Regions from separate parts of the Roseateles sp. P1_C6 genome, predicted to be linked through region 3. Evidence: predicted binding sites of a transcription regulator. Region 3 holds the regulator's gene; each other region holds the start of a gene.
The links. The regulator HrcA, encoded in region 3, represses chaperone genes, less so after heat shock. The targets are predictions, from matches to a motif close to TTAGCACTCNNNNNNNNNGAGTGCTAA.

Region 1 (4,864 bases), on a different contig from region 3:
AGCGGCGTGGGCCTGCTCATCCTGGTCCTGGCGGCGCTGAGCTGGCGGCTGAAGCGCCAGCACGGCGAAGCGTCGCCGTCGCCCTGGTGGCCGACGCTGTCCCTGGTGTGGGTCTGTGTCGTAGGTGCCTTTGGCCGCCTGACGGTGACGATGAAACTCTTCCCCGCCATCGTGACGCTGCATCTGCTGCTGGCCCTTGGCCTGTTGATGCTGCTGGCCTGGCAGCGCGAGGCCTATGAGCCGCGTCCGCTGGCGGTGCCGTCCGCGCTGCGCCGCGCCGTCCTCGCCGTGCTCGTGCTGACGCTGTGCCAGGTGGCCCTGGGTGGGTGGGTCAGCACGAACTACGCGGTGCTGGCCTGCGACGAGTTCCCCACCTGCCACGGCGGCCAGTGGTGGCCGCATCTGGACTTCGCGCAGGGCTTCCAGTTCTGGCGCGAGCTGGGCCAGCGTGCCGACGGCGGGTTCCTCAGCTTCGAGGCGCTGGCCGCCATCCACATGGCCCATCGCATCGGCGCGGCCATCGTCTTCACGGCCATCCTCGCGCTGGCCTGGGCGCTGCGCCGCCCCGCACCGGCCTGGACCCGCTGGCTGCTCGCCGCCGCCGGCTGGCAGCTCGCATCCGGGCTGTCAAACGTCGTGCTGGACTGGCCCATCGCCGCCGCTCTGGCCCACACCGCAGGCGCCGCCATGCTGCTGGCCCTGCTCACCACCTTGCTCGCGCGCGTCAATCGCGCCCGCCCCTGACCATGGCCTCCACGTCCACCGCCAGTGCCTTCGTGCACAGCCCGCGCTGGCAGCAGTTTTATCAGCTGACCAAGCCCCGCGTCGTCCAGCTCATCGTCTTCTGCGCGGCCATTGGCATGGCGTTGGCCGTGCCCGGCCTGCCCAGCGGCGAGCAGGCCTTGACCATGCTGGCCGCCATCGCCGGCATCTGGCTGGTGGCTGGCGCGGCCGCCGCCTTCAACTGCCTCATCGAGGACGGCATCGACGCGCGCATGAAGCGCACCGCCTGGCGCGCCACGGCCAAGGGCGAGCTCAGCCGCACGCAGACGCTGACCTTCTCGGCGCTGCTGTGCGCGGCGGGCATGGCGCTGCTGGGCTTCTACGTCAACGTGCTGACGATGTGGCTGACCTTCGCCACCTTCATCGGCTACGCGGTCATCTACACCGTCATCCTCAAGCCCATGACGCCGCAGAACATCGTCATCGGCGGCGCGTCGGGCGCGATGCCACCGGTGCTGGGCTGGGCCGCGCTGCGCGGCGACCTCGGCCCCGAGCCCTGGCTGCTGTGTCTCATCATCTTCCTGTGGACGCCGCCGCATTTCTGGGCGCTGGCGCTGTACCGCGCCGAGGACTACGCCCGCGCCGGCCTGCCCATGCTGCCGGTCACGCACGGCAACGACTACACGCGGCTGCAGATCCTGCTCTACACCTGGGTGCTGTTCGCGGCCACGCTGCTGCCCTTCCTGACCGGCATGAGCGGCTGGTTCTACCTGGTCTGCGCCGTCGCACTGGGCCTGGGTTTCTGCGGCTATGCCTTTAGGCTGTGGCGCTCGTATTCGGAGATGCTCGCGCGGCGGACCTTCTGGTTCTCCATCTGGCATCTGTCGCTGCTGTTCGCGGCCCTGTTGATCGACCACTACATCGCATGAGCACTCGTCGCTTTGCCCTGGCCGCGCTTGCTGCGCTGGCCCTCGCCGGCTGCCAGAAGGCCGGGCCCGACAAGCCGGCCTTCAAGGGCATAGAGCTGACCGGTGCCGAGTACGCACGGACGCTGAACCTGACCGACCAGGACGGCCGCGCCCGCTCGCTGGCCGACTTCAAGGGCAAGGTGCTGGTGGTCTTCTTCGGCTACACGCAATGCCCCGACGTCTGCCCGACGACGATGGCCGAGGTGGCCGAGGTCAAGCGGTCGCTGGGCGCCGACGGCGACAAGGTGCAAGGCGTCTTCGTCACCATCGACCCCGAGCGCGACACGGCGGCGTTGCTGAAGCCCTACCTCGCCAGCTTCGACCCCAGCTTCGTGGGCCTGCGTGGCAGCGAGGAGCAGACCAAGGCCGCAGCCAAGGAGTTCAAGGTCTTCTACGCCAAGGTGCCGGGCAAGACACCCGAGACCTACACGATGGACCACACGGCTGCGAGCTTCATCTTCGACACCGAGGGTCGCGTGCGTGTCTACGCCCGCTACGGCTCGGGCGCCCAGCCGCTGGCGGACGACATCAAGCTGCTGCTGGCCGAAGCCAGGAAATGAAAAAGGCCCCGAGAGGGGCCTTTTGCTTGGGGGCGACCGGGGCTCAAGCCGTCTCGGTCAGCGCCTTTTTCATCTTCTTCATCGCCGCGACCTCGATCTGGCGGATGCGCTCGGCCGACACGCCGTACTCGGCGGCCAGCTCGTGCAGCGTCATGCCGCCGGACGAGTCGTCGTTCACCTTCAGCCAGCGCTCCTCGACGATGCGGCGGCTGCGCGGGTCCAGCACGTCCAGCGCGCGGCTGATGCCGTTGCCCGCCAGTTCATCGCGGGTGCGGGCCTCGATGACGCGGGTGGGCTCCTGGCTGTCGTCGGCCAGGTAGGCGATGGGCGCGAAGCTCTCGCCTTCGTCGTCGGTCTGCGGCTCCAGCGCCACGTCGCCGCCCGACATGCGCGTCTCCATCTCCAGCACTTCCTCGCGCTTCACGTTCAGCGTGCTGGCGACATGGGCCAGTTCCGCTTCGGTCAGCGTGTTGCGGTGCGTGGCGGCGTCAGGCTGGCCGGCCTTGAGCTGGTGCTTCATTGAGCGCAGGTTGAAGAACAGCTTGCGCTGGGCCTTGGTCGTCGCGACCTTGACCATGCGCCAGTTCTTCAGGATGTACTCGTGGATTTCGGCCTTGATCCAGTGCATGGCGTAGCTGACCAGGCGCACGCCCTGGTCCGGGTCGAAGCGCTTGACGGCCTTCATCAGGCCGACATTGCCTTCCTGGATCAGGTCGCCCTGGGGCAGGCCATAGCCCATGTACTGGCGCGAGATGGCCACCACCAGGCGCAGGTGCGACAGCACCAAGCGACCGGCGCCTTCCAGGTCACCCTTGTCGCGCAGGCTGCGCGCGGCCGAGCTCTCTTCCTCGGCGGTCAGCAGCGGCAGGCGGTTGACGGCGGAGATGTAGGCGTCCAGATTGCCCAGCGAGGGCACCAGGGCCCAGGGGTCGCGGACGGCAATGGCAGAAGAGGCAGACATCGTCTTGAATCCTTGCTAAACCGCCGCGTGGAATGCGGCGGTGAACAGGATATTAGCACTCTGCTTTGTTGAGTGCTAAGAACGAGGTGTCAGTCGGTGAAATGCAATGTTGCTGCGGCTGAAACAGTTGGTGGCCGCTAACTTGACCATGCCGGCGCCTGGCGTGGCACCGGCCTTCGGCGCGCGTCGACGAACAGGCTGCAGAGGCCTGCTCCCGGCGCAGCCTCAGTCAACCAGGCCGAAATCCGGGCTTTTGATCATCGCCTCGATGTCCAGCAGGATCAGCATGCGGTCGCCCAGCTTGCCCAGGCCGGTGATGAAGCGGGCGTCCAGCGCCGCCGGCACTTCGGGGCGGGGCTTGATCTCGTCGGCGCTCAGTTCCAGCACATCGGACACCGAGTCGACGACGATGCCGACGATGCGGCCGGCCACGTTCAGCACGATAACGACCGTGAAGGCGTTGTACTCGCCGGCCTGGCCCAGGCGCAGCCGCAGGTCCAGGATGGGCACGATGACGCCGCGCAGGTTGACGACGCCCTTGACGAAGCTGGGCGCATTGGCGACGCGGGTGGGCGCCTCGTAGGAGCGGATTTCCTGCACGCGCAGGATGTCCAGGCCGTATTCCTCCTCGGCGATGCGAAAGGTCAGGAACTGGCGGCCGGCGGCACGGCCCAAGGTCTGCACGGCCTGGGCGCCGCTGGTGGGAACGAGATCGGTGGAGCTCATCGGGCGCTGCACGGGGGGAGGAGGAAGGCCCTCATTCTGCCCGCTCCGCCCCGGCAGGCGGTGCCAACAATTCGTCGACCAGGGCGAGCAGCTCACGCACGTCCAGCGGCTTGGTCAGATAGTGCCCGGCGCCGGCCACCTGCGCCGCGGCGATCTGCTCGGGCTGGGCGTTGGCCGACACGACGATGACCGGCGGCGCCGTGATGCCCAGTTCGCGCAGCCGGCTCAGCAGCGTCAGGCCATCGCCGTCGGGCAGTTGCCAGTCCAGCAGCAGCAGGGCCGGCGGACGCGTCTGCAGCGCGCGCAACCCGGCCTCGACGGTGGGCGCGACCTCCAGCTCCAGCCCGGGCCGCTGCTCCAGGATGCCGCGCATGACCTCCGCGTTCAGCAGGTTGTCCTCGACGTAGAGCAGGCGCCGGTGCGGGCCGCTGCGCGGCGTGGCGGGCTCGTCGGCGCCGGCCTCGGCGGCCGTCGGTGTGGCCGCGCCGGCGCTGGGCAGCCTCAGCACGAAGCAGGCGCCGGGGCCCGCCTGGCTTTCGGCGCGCAGGCTGCCGCCCATCATCTCGGCCAGGCGGCGGCTGATGACCAGGCCGATGCCCGTGCCCGGCAGACCGCTGCGCTCGCGACCCAGGCGGTTGAAGGGCTGGAAGAGGGCGGCGCGCTGCTCGTCGGTCAGGCCCAGGCCGGTATCGCGCACGGCCACCTCGACCCAGCCCGGCTCGGGGCTGCTCGCCTCGATGCTGACGCTGCCGGCGGCGCGGTTGTACTTGACGGCATTGCTGAGCAGGTTGGTCAGCACCTGGGTGACCCGGGTCGGGTCGCCGATGACGCGCAGCGCGCCGGGGTCCAGGCGCTGGCTGACGGCCAGGCCGCGTTCGGCCGCCTGTTGCTGCACCAGGGCCAGCGCGCGGGACAGCAGCGGCGGC
Region 2 (4,864 bases), on a different contig from region 3:
ACGCCGGTGCTGCCCTACGTCGTCTACCGGGGCAAGGTGCTGCGGGCCGACGACGAGGGCGCGGGCCTGCGGGCCGTGCGCACCGAGAGCTTCGAGCTGGACGTCTCGTTTGCCGGCTCGCTGAGTTCCGGCGGCAAGTCGCTGCGGGCGCGCGAGGGCATGCCGCGTCTGCCCACGCTGGTCGAGTTCGGGCCCGTGGCGCGCTGGTTCCTGAACGGCCGCGAGGCTGCCGACCGCTTCAGCCTGGAGCTGCCGCTGCGCGGCGTGTTCGAGGCGCGCGACCTGCGCCGGCACCGTGGCATGAGCCTGGAGCCCGAGCTGAGCCTGGACCGCCGCGGCAAGGGCGGGTGGGGCTACGGCCTCAGCGCCGGCCTGTTGTTCGGCGACAGCAGGCTCGGGTCGACCTACTACGCCGTCGCGCCCGGCGAGGTGTTGCCGGACCGACCGGCGTACGAGGCAAAGGCCGGGTTGATCGCGTGGCGACTGAAGGGCGGCGTGTCGCGCCAGTTGACGCCGGACCTGCGCCTGTTCGCCTTCGGTCGCGTCGACAGCGTCGCCGGCGCGGCCAATCGTGCGAGCCCGCTGGTGCGGCAGACGACCGGCGCCAGCATCGGCATCGGCCTGACCTACACACTCATGCGCTCGTCGGCACGCGCCAGCGACTGATTTCGCAGAGGCAAAAGAAAAGGGGCTGCTTGCGCAGCCCCTTCGTGTGTCAGCGACGGGTGTGTCGCCGGCGCGGACTTACATGTCCATGCCGCCCATGCCACCCATGCCGCCCATGCCACCAGGCATGCCGCCGCCGGCAGCTTCTTCCTTCGGCGACTCGGCAACCATGGCTTCGGTCGTCAGCATCAGCGACGCGACGGAGGCAGCGTTCTGCAGGGCAGTGCGCGTCACCTTGGTCGGGTCCAGGATGCCCATTTCGATCATGTCGCCATAGGTATCGTTGGCGGCATTGAAGCCGTAGTTGCCCGAGCCGGCCAGCACGGCGTTGACGACGACGGAGGCTTCGCCACCGGCGTTGTAGACGATCTCGCGCAGCGGTGCTTCGATGGCGCGCAGGACCAGCTTGATGCCAGCGTCTTGATCAGCGTTGTCGCCCTTGATGGCGCCAGCGGCTTGCTTGGCGCGCAGCAGCGCGACGCCGCCACCAGCCACGATGCCTTCTTCAACGGCAGCACGCGTGGCGTGCAGCGCGTCTTCGACACGGGCCTTCTTTTCCTTCATCTCGACTTCGGTGGCAGCACCGACCTTGATGACGGCCACGCCGCCGGCCAGCTTGGCCACGCGCTCTTGCAGCTTCTCGCGGTCGTAGTCGCTGGTGGCTTCCTCGATCTGGATGCGCACTTGCTTGACGCGGGCTTCGATGTCGCCCGCAGCACCGGCGCCGTCGATGATGGTGGTGTTTTCCTTGCCCACTTCGACGCGCTTGGCCTGGCCCAGGTCGGCCAGCGTGACCTTCTCGAGCGTCAGGCCGACTTCTTCGGCGATGACCTTGCCGCCCGTCAGGATGGCGATGTCTTCCAGCATGGCCTTGCGACGGTCACCGAAGCCGGGCGCCTTGACTGCGACGACCTTCAGGATGCCGCGGATGGTGTTGACCACCAGCGTCGCCAGGGCTTCGCCTTCGACTTCTTCGGCAATGATCAGCAGCGGGCGGCCGGCCTTGGCCACTTGCTCCAGCGTGGGCAGCAGGTCGCGGATGTTCGAGATCTTCTTGTCGAACAGCAGGACAAAGGGGTTGTCCAGCAGCGCGGCTTGCTTCTCGGGGTTGTTGATGAAGTAGGGCGACAGGTAGCCGCGGTCGAACTGCATGCCTTCGACGACGTCCAGCTCGCTGTCCAGGCTCTTGCCGTCTTCGACGGTGATGACGCCTTCCTTGCCGACCTTGTCCATCGCTTCAGCAATGATGCGGCCCACTTCCACGTCGCTGTTGGCCGAGATCGTGCCGACCTGGGCGATTTCCTTGGAGGTGGTGGTGGCCTTGGAGGCCTTCTTCAGCTCGGCGACCAGGGCAGTGACCGCCTTGTCGATGCCGCGCTTCAGGTCCATCGGGTTCATGCCGGCGGCCACGTACTTCATGCCTTCGCGGACGATGGCTTGTGCCAGCACCGTGGCGGTCGTGGTGCCGTCACCGGCGTTGTCAGACGTCTTGGAAGCGACTTCCTTGACCATCTGCGCGCCCATGTTCTGCAGCTTGTCCTTCAGCTCGATTTCCTTGGCCACGGACACGCCGTCCTTGGTCACGGTGGGAGCGCCGAACGAGCGCTCGAGCACGACATTGCGGCCCTTGGGGCCCAGGGTCACCTTGACCGCATTGGCCAGGATGTTCACGCCTTCGACCATGCGGGCACGCGCCTCGCCGCCAAAGATCACGTCTTTTGCTGCCATTTGAATTCTCCGGTTCTCTAAATTGGGGTCAGAGTCGATTTATCGACGCCGAATTCAGCGAGGGCAGAGCAGCAGGTCGTGCCGGGCTGCCCTCAAGCCATCACTTCTGGACGACGGCGAAGAGGTCTTCTTCGCGCATGACCAGCAGTTCCTCGCCGTCGACCTTGACGGTCTGACCCGAGTACTTGCCGAACAGCACGCGGTCGCCGACGGCGACGTTCAGGGTGATGAAGTCACCCTTGTCGTTGCGCTTGCCCGGGCCGACGGCCAGGACTTCACCCTGGTCGGGCTTCTCGGCGGCGTTGTCGGGGATGACGATGCCGGAGGCGGTCTTGGTTTCCTGTTCCAGGCGGCGAACGATCACGCGATCGTGCAAGGGGCGCAGCTTCATGGGTTCTCCTTCAGAGTTTGAACTGCAGCGGCCGCATGCTCCCTGAGCCTCGGCCGCCGAAAAAACGGGGCCGAATCATCGGCCCGATTTCGTTAGCACTCGAATGCGTTGAGTGCTAGCAGCCTCGCATTATAAGGACGATGCGTGTCGATTCAAGCGCTTGGTCCTGCTCCCAACCCGCGCGCGCTCGGCGGCCGTCGTGAGGGCGAAGTCAACCGGGGTTTTGCCTCACAAATCACGGCAACGTCCGCTCGTTCGCCGCCCAGAATGCGTGGGCGAAGGTGATTTCTGCTGAAATTTCAGGTCGTTTCATCCGCCACCGCCCGCAGTCGAGACAACTTCAGCCCCGGGCGCCCGCTGCTAACAACAACCAAGGCTGCCTCAATGAAGTTTTTGTCCAACATGCGCATCGGACAACGTCTTGCCGCCGGTTTCACGGTGGTCACGGCCTGCCTGATCGCGATCACCTTGCTGGGCTACTTCGGCATCCAGACTTTGAACGGCGAGATCAGCCAGCTGATCAGCAGCGACTACAAGGCGGTCGCGCTGGCCAACCGGGCCAAGGCCGAGCTGGGCGACGCGTCGCGCAGCATGATGACGACGCTCATCATGACCGGCGAGGAGCAGATCAAGAAGGAGCTGGACACGGTCGCCACGCTCATGACGGCTCATGAGAAGACCATGACCGAGCTGAAGCCCCTGCTGACCGACGAGGCCAGCCAGGAACAGCTCAAGCTGGTCGAGGAGGCGCGCGCGAAGTTCATGGCGGGCCAGGCCGCCTTCGTGAAGACCGTCGCTTCGGGCGACACCGAAGGCGCGCCGCTGAAGTACCAGTTCTCGGTGCGCGCCGCCCAGGGCAAGTACATGGCGGCCCTGGACAAGCTGGTCCAGACCCGCAACGCCGCGATGGAAGAAGCCGGGCAGAAGTCCAATGGCGTCGCGCGCAAGACGGCACTGCTGCTGGCCGCCCTGGCCGTCGCCGCCATCGCGGCCAGCGTGCTGACCGGCGTGCTGATCACCCGCGGCATCGTCGTGCCGCTGCGCGGCGCCGTCAGCGTGGCGCGCAAGGTCGCGTCCGGCAACCTGACCAGCGAAATCGAGGTGCGCAGCCGCGACGAGACGGGCGACCTGATGCAGGCGCTGTCGGACATGAACGAGAGCCTCAAGGGCATCGTGGGCCGCGTGCGCGAGGGCACGGAGTCCATCGCGTCGGCGTCCAGCGAGATCGCCAGCGGCAACCTCGACCTGTCGGTGCGCACCGAGGCGCAGGCCGCGTCGCTGGAGCAGACGCTGTCGGCGATGAAGACGCTGACCGATGCCGTGCAGCAGAACGCGCAGAACGCGCAGCAGGCCAACCAGCTCGCGCAGGCCGCGTCGACCGTGGCCGTGGAGGGCGGCACCGTCGTTGCCAAGGTCGTCACGACCATGGGCTCGATCGACGCCTCGTCCAAGAAGATCGTCGACATCATCAGCGTCATCGACGGCATCGCCTTCCAGACCAACATCCTGGCGCTGAACGCGGCCGTGGAGGCCGCACGGGCCGGCGAGCAGGGGCGCGGCTTCGCGGTCGTCGCCGGCGAGGTGCGGTCACTGGCGGGCCGCAGCGCCGACGCGGCCAAGGAGATCAAGCGCCTGATCGGCGACTCGGTCGAGAAGGTGGCCCTGGGCAGCCAGCTCGTGGCCCAGGCGGGCAACACGATGCAAGGCGTGGTGGCGAGCGTGCAACGGATGACCGACATCATGGGGGAGATCACGCACGCCAGTGCCGAACAGAGCTCCGGCATCGAGCGCGTCACGCATACCATCCACGACATGGACAAGAGCACGCAGCAAAACGCCGCACTGGTGGAGCAAGCCGCCGCCGCTGCCGACTCGCTGCGCGCCCAGGCCCATGGTCTCGAAGAAGTCGTCAGCCTCTTCAAGCTCGAGGCGGCGCACTGACCCCACCCCCCAAAAGATCAGGAGACTGCATGAAGACGCATACCGCCAAATGCTGGATTGCCGGCTTGGGCTTGGCCCTCGGTCTGGGCGGCGCTGCACAGGCCATCGAGGTCGGCGGCCTGAAGTTCGACGACACCG
Region 3 (4,864 bases):
GGCCGGCGACGAGGAACTCGGCCGATTCGAGGCCGAAGCTCTGCGGGCCGTCGGTGGCGGTCAGCGCGATGTCGAACTGGCCGCCGGCCATGCCCAGCTGCTGCATCGCGGCGCTGACGGCCGCGGCGAGCTTGGGCGCCGCGTCGCGGCGCGCGCGGCTGGCGGCCTTGGCCTCCGTGTCGAAGGCCTTGCGCGTGGTGGCCAGCGCCGCCTCCAGCAGCGCCGGGTCGCTGGCGGCGTCCAGCGCGGCCAGTTCGGTGCGCCATTGCGCCAGCAAGGCCGGCAAGTCCTGCGGCTGGCGGCGGTAGCGGCGCGCCAGCGTCATCCAGGCCGACACGCGTTCGTCCAGTTCCGACAGTCGGCCCGGGTCGAGGTCGGCCTTGTGCAGATAGGCCGACAGCGTGTGACTGGCGTCTTGCAGTTGCGCCTGCACGTCGCGCAGCGCCTGCACGGCGGACAGCAGGCGGTCGTCATGGTCCAGCACGCGTTCGAGCTGGTCCAGCGCGGTGGTGGCCAAGGACTGGGCGCTGGGCTCGGCCTCGTCCAGCGCGTCCAGCGCCGACTTGGCTGCGTCGATCAGCGACTGGCCGTGCGCCAGGCGCTCATGCTCGGCGTTCAGTTCCTCCCACTCGCCGTCGCCGGGTGCCAGGCCGTCCAGCTCGCCGATCTGCCAGGCCAGGCGCTCGCGTTCACGCAGCGCGTCCGCTTGCTGGCCTTGCGCCTGTGCCAGCGCCTCGGCGGCCTGCTTCCAGGTGGCGTAGGCGCGGGCCAGCGGCGCGGTGTCCAGGCCGGCAAAGCCATCGAGCAGCTCGCGCACGGCGGCCGGGCGGGTCAGGCCTTGCCAGGCGTGCTGGCCGTGGATGTCGAGCAGGTGGTCGGCCAGCTCGCGCAGCTGGGTCAGCGTGGCCGCGCCGCCGTTGATCCAGGCGCGGCTTTTTCCCGCGGCGTCGATGACGCGGCGCAGCAGCAGCGCCTCGTCCGCGTCAAAGCCGGCTTCGTCCAGCCACGCGCGCAGATGCGGCGGCGTGTCGAACTCGGCCGTGATCTCGGCCTTGGCAGCACCCTCGCGCACGACGCCGGCGTCACCGCGCCCGCCGAGGGCCAGCTGCAGTGCGTCGATGAGGATGGACTTGCCCGCGCCGGTCTCGCCGGTCAGCACGGCAAAGCCGGGCTCGAAATCCAGCTCCAGCGTGGGGACGATGACGAAGTCTTTGAGAGACAGGTGCCGCAGCATGGGTCAGAGGTACCAACGGAGTTTGCGACGCAGCGTCGCGTAATAGCTCCAGCCCTTGGGGTGCAGGAAGCGGACCTGGTGCTGGCTGCGCCGCACGGTGATGACGTCGCCGTGCAGCAGGCTGGCCAGGCTCTGCATGTCGAAGTTCACCGACGCGTCACGGCCGGCGAGGATCTCCATGCGCACCTCGCCGCTGTCGGGCAGCACGATGGGCCGGTTGGACAGCGTGTGCGGCGCGATCGGCACCAGCAGCCAGCCGGCGATGCTGGGGTGCAGGATGGGCCCGCCGGCCGACAGCGCATAGGCCGTGGAGCCGGTGGGCGAGGCGACGATGAGGCCGTCGGCGCGCATGTTGGCGACGAACTGCTCGCCAACCTCGATCTTGAGCTCCACCATGCCTGCCGTGCCGCCGCGGCTTACGACGACGTCGTTGAGCGCCAGCCCCGAGAAGATGGACTCGCCGTCGCGCAGCACCGCGCCTTCCAGCATCGTGCGCGGCTCCACCTCGTAGTCACCGGCCAGCACCGGCGCCAACGACTCGCGCCAGCGCTCGATGGGAATGTCGGTGATGAAGCCCAGGCGCCCCTGGTTGATGCCCAGCAGCGGAATGCCGTGGCGGGCCATGTCGCGCGCGAAACCCAGCATCGTGCCGTCCCCGCCGATGACCACCGCCAAGTCGCACTGGCGGCCCAGCTCGTCGTTGGACAAGGCTTCGTAGCCCGTCAGGCCGGTGTTCAGCGCGGTGTCCGCTTCGAGCGAGACGTCCAACCCCTGACTGCACAAAAATTGGGCAATCTCCTCCAGCACCGGCCGGATGCCAGGCGCCTGATGCTTGCCAACGATGGCGACATGTCTGAAGCGCTCGGCCATGCGGCAAATTACACCACAGGGGTATCGCCTCTCTCCCCAGTAACGGGGGTGTTCATAGAATGGCGCAATGCTCGACGAGCGATCCAAATCCCTGCTGAAAACCCTGGTTGAGCGCTACATCGCGGATGGCCAGCCGGTGGGCTCGCGCACGCTGTCCAAGGCTTCGGGCCTGGAACTGAGCCCGGCGACCATCCGCAACGTGATGGCCGACCTCGAAGAGCTGGGCCTGATCGCCAGCCCGCACACCAGTGCCGGCCGCATCCCGACGGCGCGCGGCTACCGCCTCTTCGTCGACACCATGCTGACCGCCCAGCCCGGCCTGATCGGCGTGGATGCGGCCCGGCTGCAGCCCGACCAGCCGCAGCGCGTCATTGCCAGCGCGGCGCAGATGCTGTCCAACCTGTCCAGCTTCGTCGGCGTCGTCACGTCGCCCAAGAAAGCCAGCGTCTTCCACCACATCGAGTTCCTGCGGCTGGGCGAGCGGCGCGTGCTGGTCATCCTCGTGTCGCCCGATGGCGACGTGCAGAACCGCGTCATCTTCACCGCGCAGGACCTGAGCCAGTCGGAACTTGCCGAAGCCAGCAACCGCCTGAACGCCAGCTATGCCGGCCTCACGCTGGAAGCCGTGCGCGAGCGGCTGCGCAGTGAGGTCGACGTGCTGCGCAGCGAGATCGCGGGGCTGATGAGCGCGGCCGTGCAGGCCGGCACCGAGGCCATGGCGCAAGACCAGGAGCAGGTGGTCGTCTCCGGCGAGCGCAACCTGCTGACCGTGCAGGACTTCAGCCACGACATGGGCAGCCTGCGCCGCCTTTTCGACCTGTTCGAGCAGAAGACGCAGCTGATGCGCCTGCTCGACACGTCCAGCCGCGCCGAGGGCGTGCGCATCTACATCGGCGGCGAAAGCCAGGTCGTGCCGTACGAGGAGTTGTCCATCGTCAGCGCGCCCTACGAGGTCGACGGCCAGGTCGTCGGCACGCTGGGCGTCATCGGCCCGACGCGCATGGCCTACGACCGCATGATCCAGATCGTCGACATCACGTCGCGCATGGTCGGCCAGGCGCTCTCTCAACGTTGAGCCAAGGCTGACTAGAATCCGCGCCTCCTCCCCGGGGGCCGTTAGCTCAGTTGGTCAGAGCAGAGGACTCATAATCCTTTGGTCGTTGGTTCAAGTCCAACACGGCCTACCATTTCAAGCCGATTCTGCGGACGGTGGCCACCAGCGCCGCTCGGCCACGCGTCACATGCCTGGTCTGCGATCAATGCGTTGAATCGTCATCCGTGAGGATGCCGGCCCAAGTGGTTGCGGGTAGAAGCTTGCGCATGAGCAAGCCCTACAGCCGCCACCCTGACGATGTGTTCCGCCCGCAAAAGCGACACGCGGTGTTCACAGGCGGCATCGCGTCAGACCGGGTGACACTGGCCGTCGAGGCGTCTCGGCTGGCTTATTTCCGATTCGAGAATCCGAAGGACCCGGATCCTGAATCAGACCCCCGGCAAACGCCGGAACCGTCGCCGAAGCAGAAGCTGGAGGAATCGCTGGGGAGCATCGGCTTCAAGAAGTTCGCCTACTTCGTCGATTCCGTTCCCAGCCTCGCGGAGTTCGTTTCGACGCACGGGCCGCTCAGGATGCCGCGGGAGTCGCTGCAGACGTTGTTGGCCGTGGGAGACATCTCCTGGCCCGATGTTTCGCTACCCGGCGTGCTGGGCGTGGCGGCGCGCAAGCTCGCTGAAACGCTGGCCCAGCGTGTTTCCGACGTTCTGCCCGCACTGCCCGCCGAGAACCGGCTCTCCAGCTTCACCCACACGCAAGCCTTTGCGGCGTTTCGGCCCGAGGATCGCCTGGCCCTGCTGGCCTTCCGCGGCTCGCAGGCGGATACCTTGTGCGACGTGCTTCTGGATGGTCAGTTTCTGCAAGTGCACGCTGATGGATGGACGGGCGCGCTGCACCATGGGTTCGCACGTGGCGCAACGGCGATCTGGCCCCAGGTCGAAGCTTGGCTGCGTGACGAGGGCGGCATGCGCAGGCAGCTGCTCGTCAGCGGCCACAGCCTGGGCGCTGCCCTCGCAACGCTGATCGCGATGCGCGCGCCTCGCGCCGAACTGCCGACGCAGCTGGTGACCATCGGTTCGCCGCGTGTGGGCAATCAGGCGTTTGCCAAGGCATTCAATGCTTCCGGCGTTGAAGCCATCCGCATCGTCAATGGCATCGACGCGGTGACTCATGTGCCGCCGGCGAACGTGCCTCTGCTGACCTATTGCCACGTCGGTAAGGAAGTCTTCATCGACCAGGCGGGCGATCGATCTGCGCAGGCCACGGCCGACAACAAGCCCGTCGCGGTCAGCCTCGCCGACAAACGACGCTTCATCACTACGGGGCTGAAGCCCGATGAATTGCTGCCCCGCTGGCTGGCGGACCATGCCCCGGTTAACTACCTGCGGGCTTACTGGCCTTAGGGTCGGCGGCCGCTTTATATGCAGCGGCATCCTCAGAACCGTGGATGAGTTGCGCGGCGCTCCGAAGAAGAATGACGCCGAAGCGGAGGGAGGGGGTCATGAGCGACACATCCATGCGCCGGCAGATCGTCATCTGCTGCGACGGCACAAACAACACCCTGACGGGCGGTAGCAACGACACCAACGTCGTGCTGCTGCACAACTACCTCGCCGCGCAACCCACGCCGGCCGGCGAGGTGCGCGTCCTTTACTACGACCCGGGCGTCGGGTCGCCGGGCACGTTGCCGCCCGTTGGGCCCGTCGACT

Region 1: a site for HrcA is predicted at 3,265-3,291, ahead of rpoH (RNA polymerase sigma factor RpoH). Genes of this name have one in related genera too.
Region 2: a site for HrcA is predicted at 2,878-2,904, ahead of groES (co-chaperone GroES). Genes of this name have one in related genera too.

Annotation. Positions count from the first base shown of each region.
Region 1 covers NZ_JBFUAK010000013.1:26,395-31,258, reverse strand. Annotated here, with positions in the region: gene AC1D29_RS25865 (COX15/CtaA family protein) at 1-744, shown strand, start outside; gene cyoE (heme o synthase) at 747-1,652, shown strand; gene AC1D29_RS25855 (SCO family protein) at 1,649-2,251, shown strand; gene rpoH (RNA polymerase sigma factor RpoH) at 2,295-3,212, opposite strand; gene AC1D29_RS25845 (chemotaxis protein CheW) at 3,438-3,938, opposite strand; gene AC1D29_RS25840 (CHASE domain-containing protein) at 3,970-4,864, opposite strand, start outside.
Region 2 covers NZ_JBFUAK010000005.1:23,471-28,334, reverse strand. Annotated here, with positions in the region: gene AC1D29_RS11620 (MipA/OmpV family protein) at 1-666, shown strand, start outside; gene groL (chaperonin GroEL) at 745-2,394, opposite strand; gene groES (co-chaperone GroES) at 2,495-2,785, opposite strand; gene AC1D29_RS11605 (methyl-accepting chemotaxis protein) at 3,170-4,726, shown strand; gene AC1D29_RS11600 (chalcone isomerase family protein) at 4,756-4,864, shown strand, end outside.
Region 3 covers NZ_JBFUAK010000004.1:409,213-414,076, forward strand. Annotated here, with positions in the region: gene recN (DNA repair protein RecN) at 1-1,234, opposite strand, end outside; gene AC1D29_RS10615 (NAD kinase) at 1,238-2,104, opposite strand; gene hrcA (heat-inducible transcriptional repressor HrcA) at 2,172-3,179, shown strand; tRNA gene AC1D29_RS10625 (tRNA-Ile) at 3,215-3,291, shown strand; gene AC1D29_RS10630 (lipase family protein) at 3,425-4,558, shown strand; gene AC1D29_RS10635 (DUF2235 domain-containing protein) at 4,657-4,864, shown strand, end outside.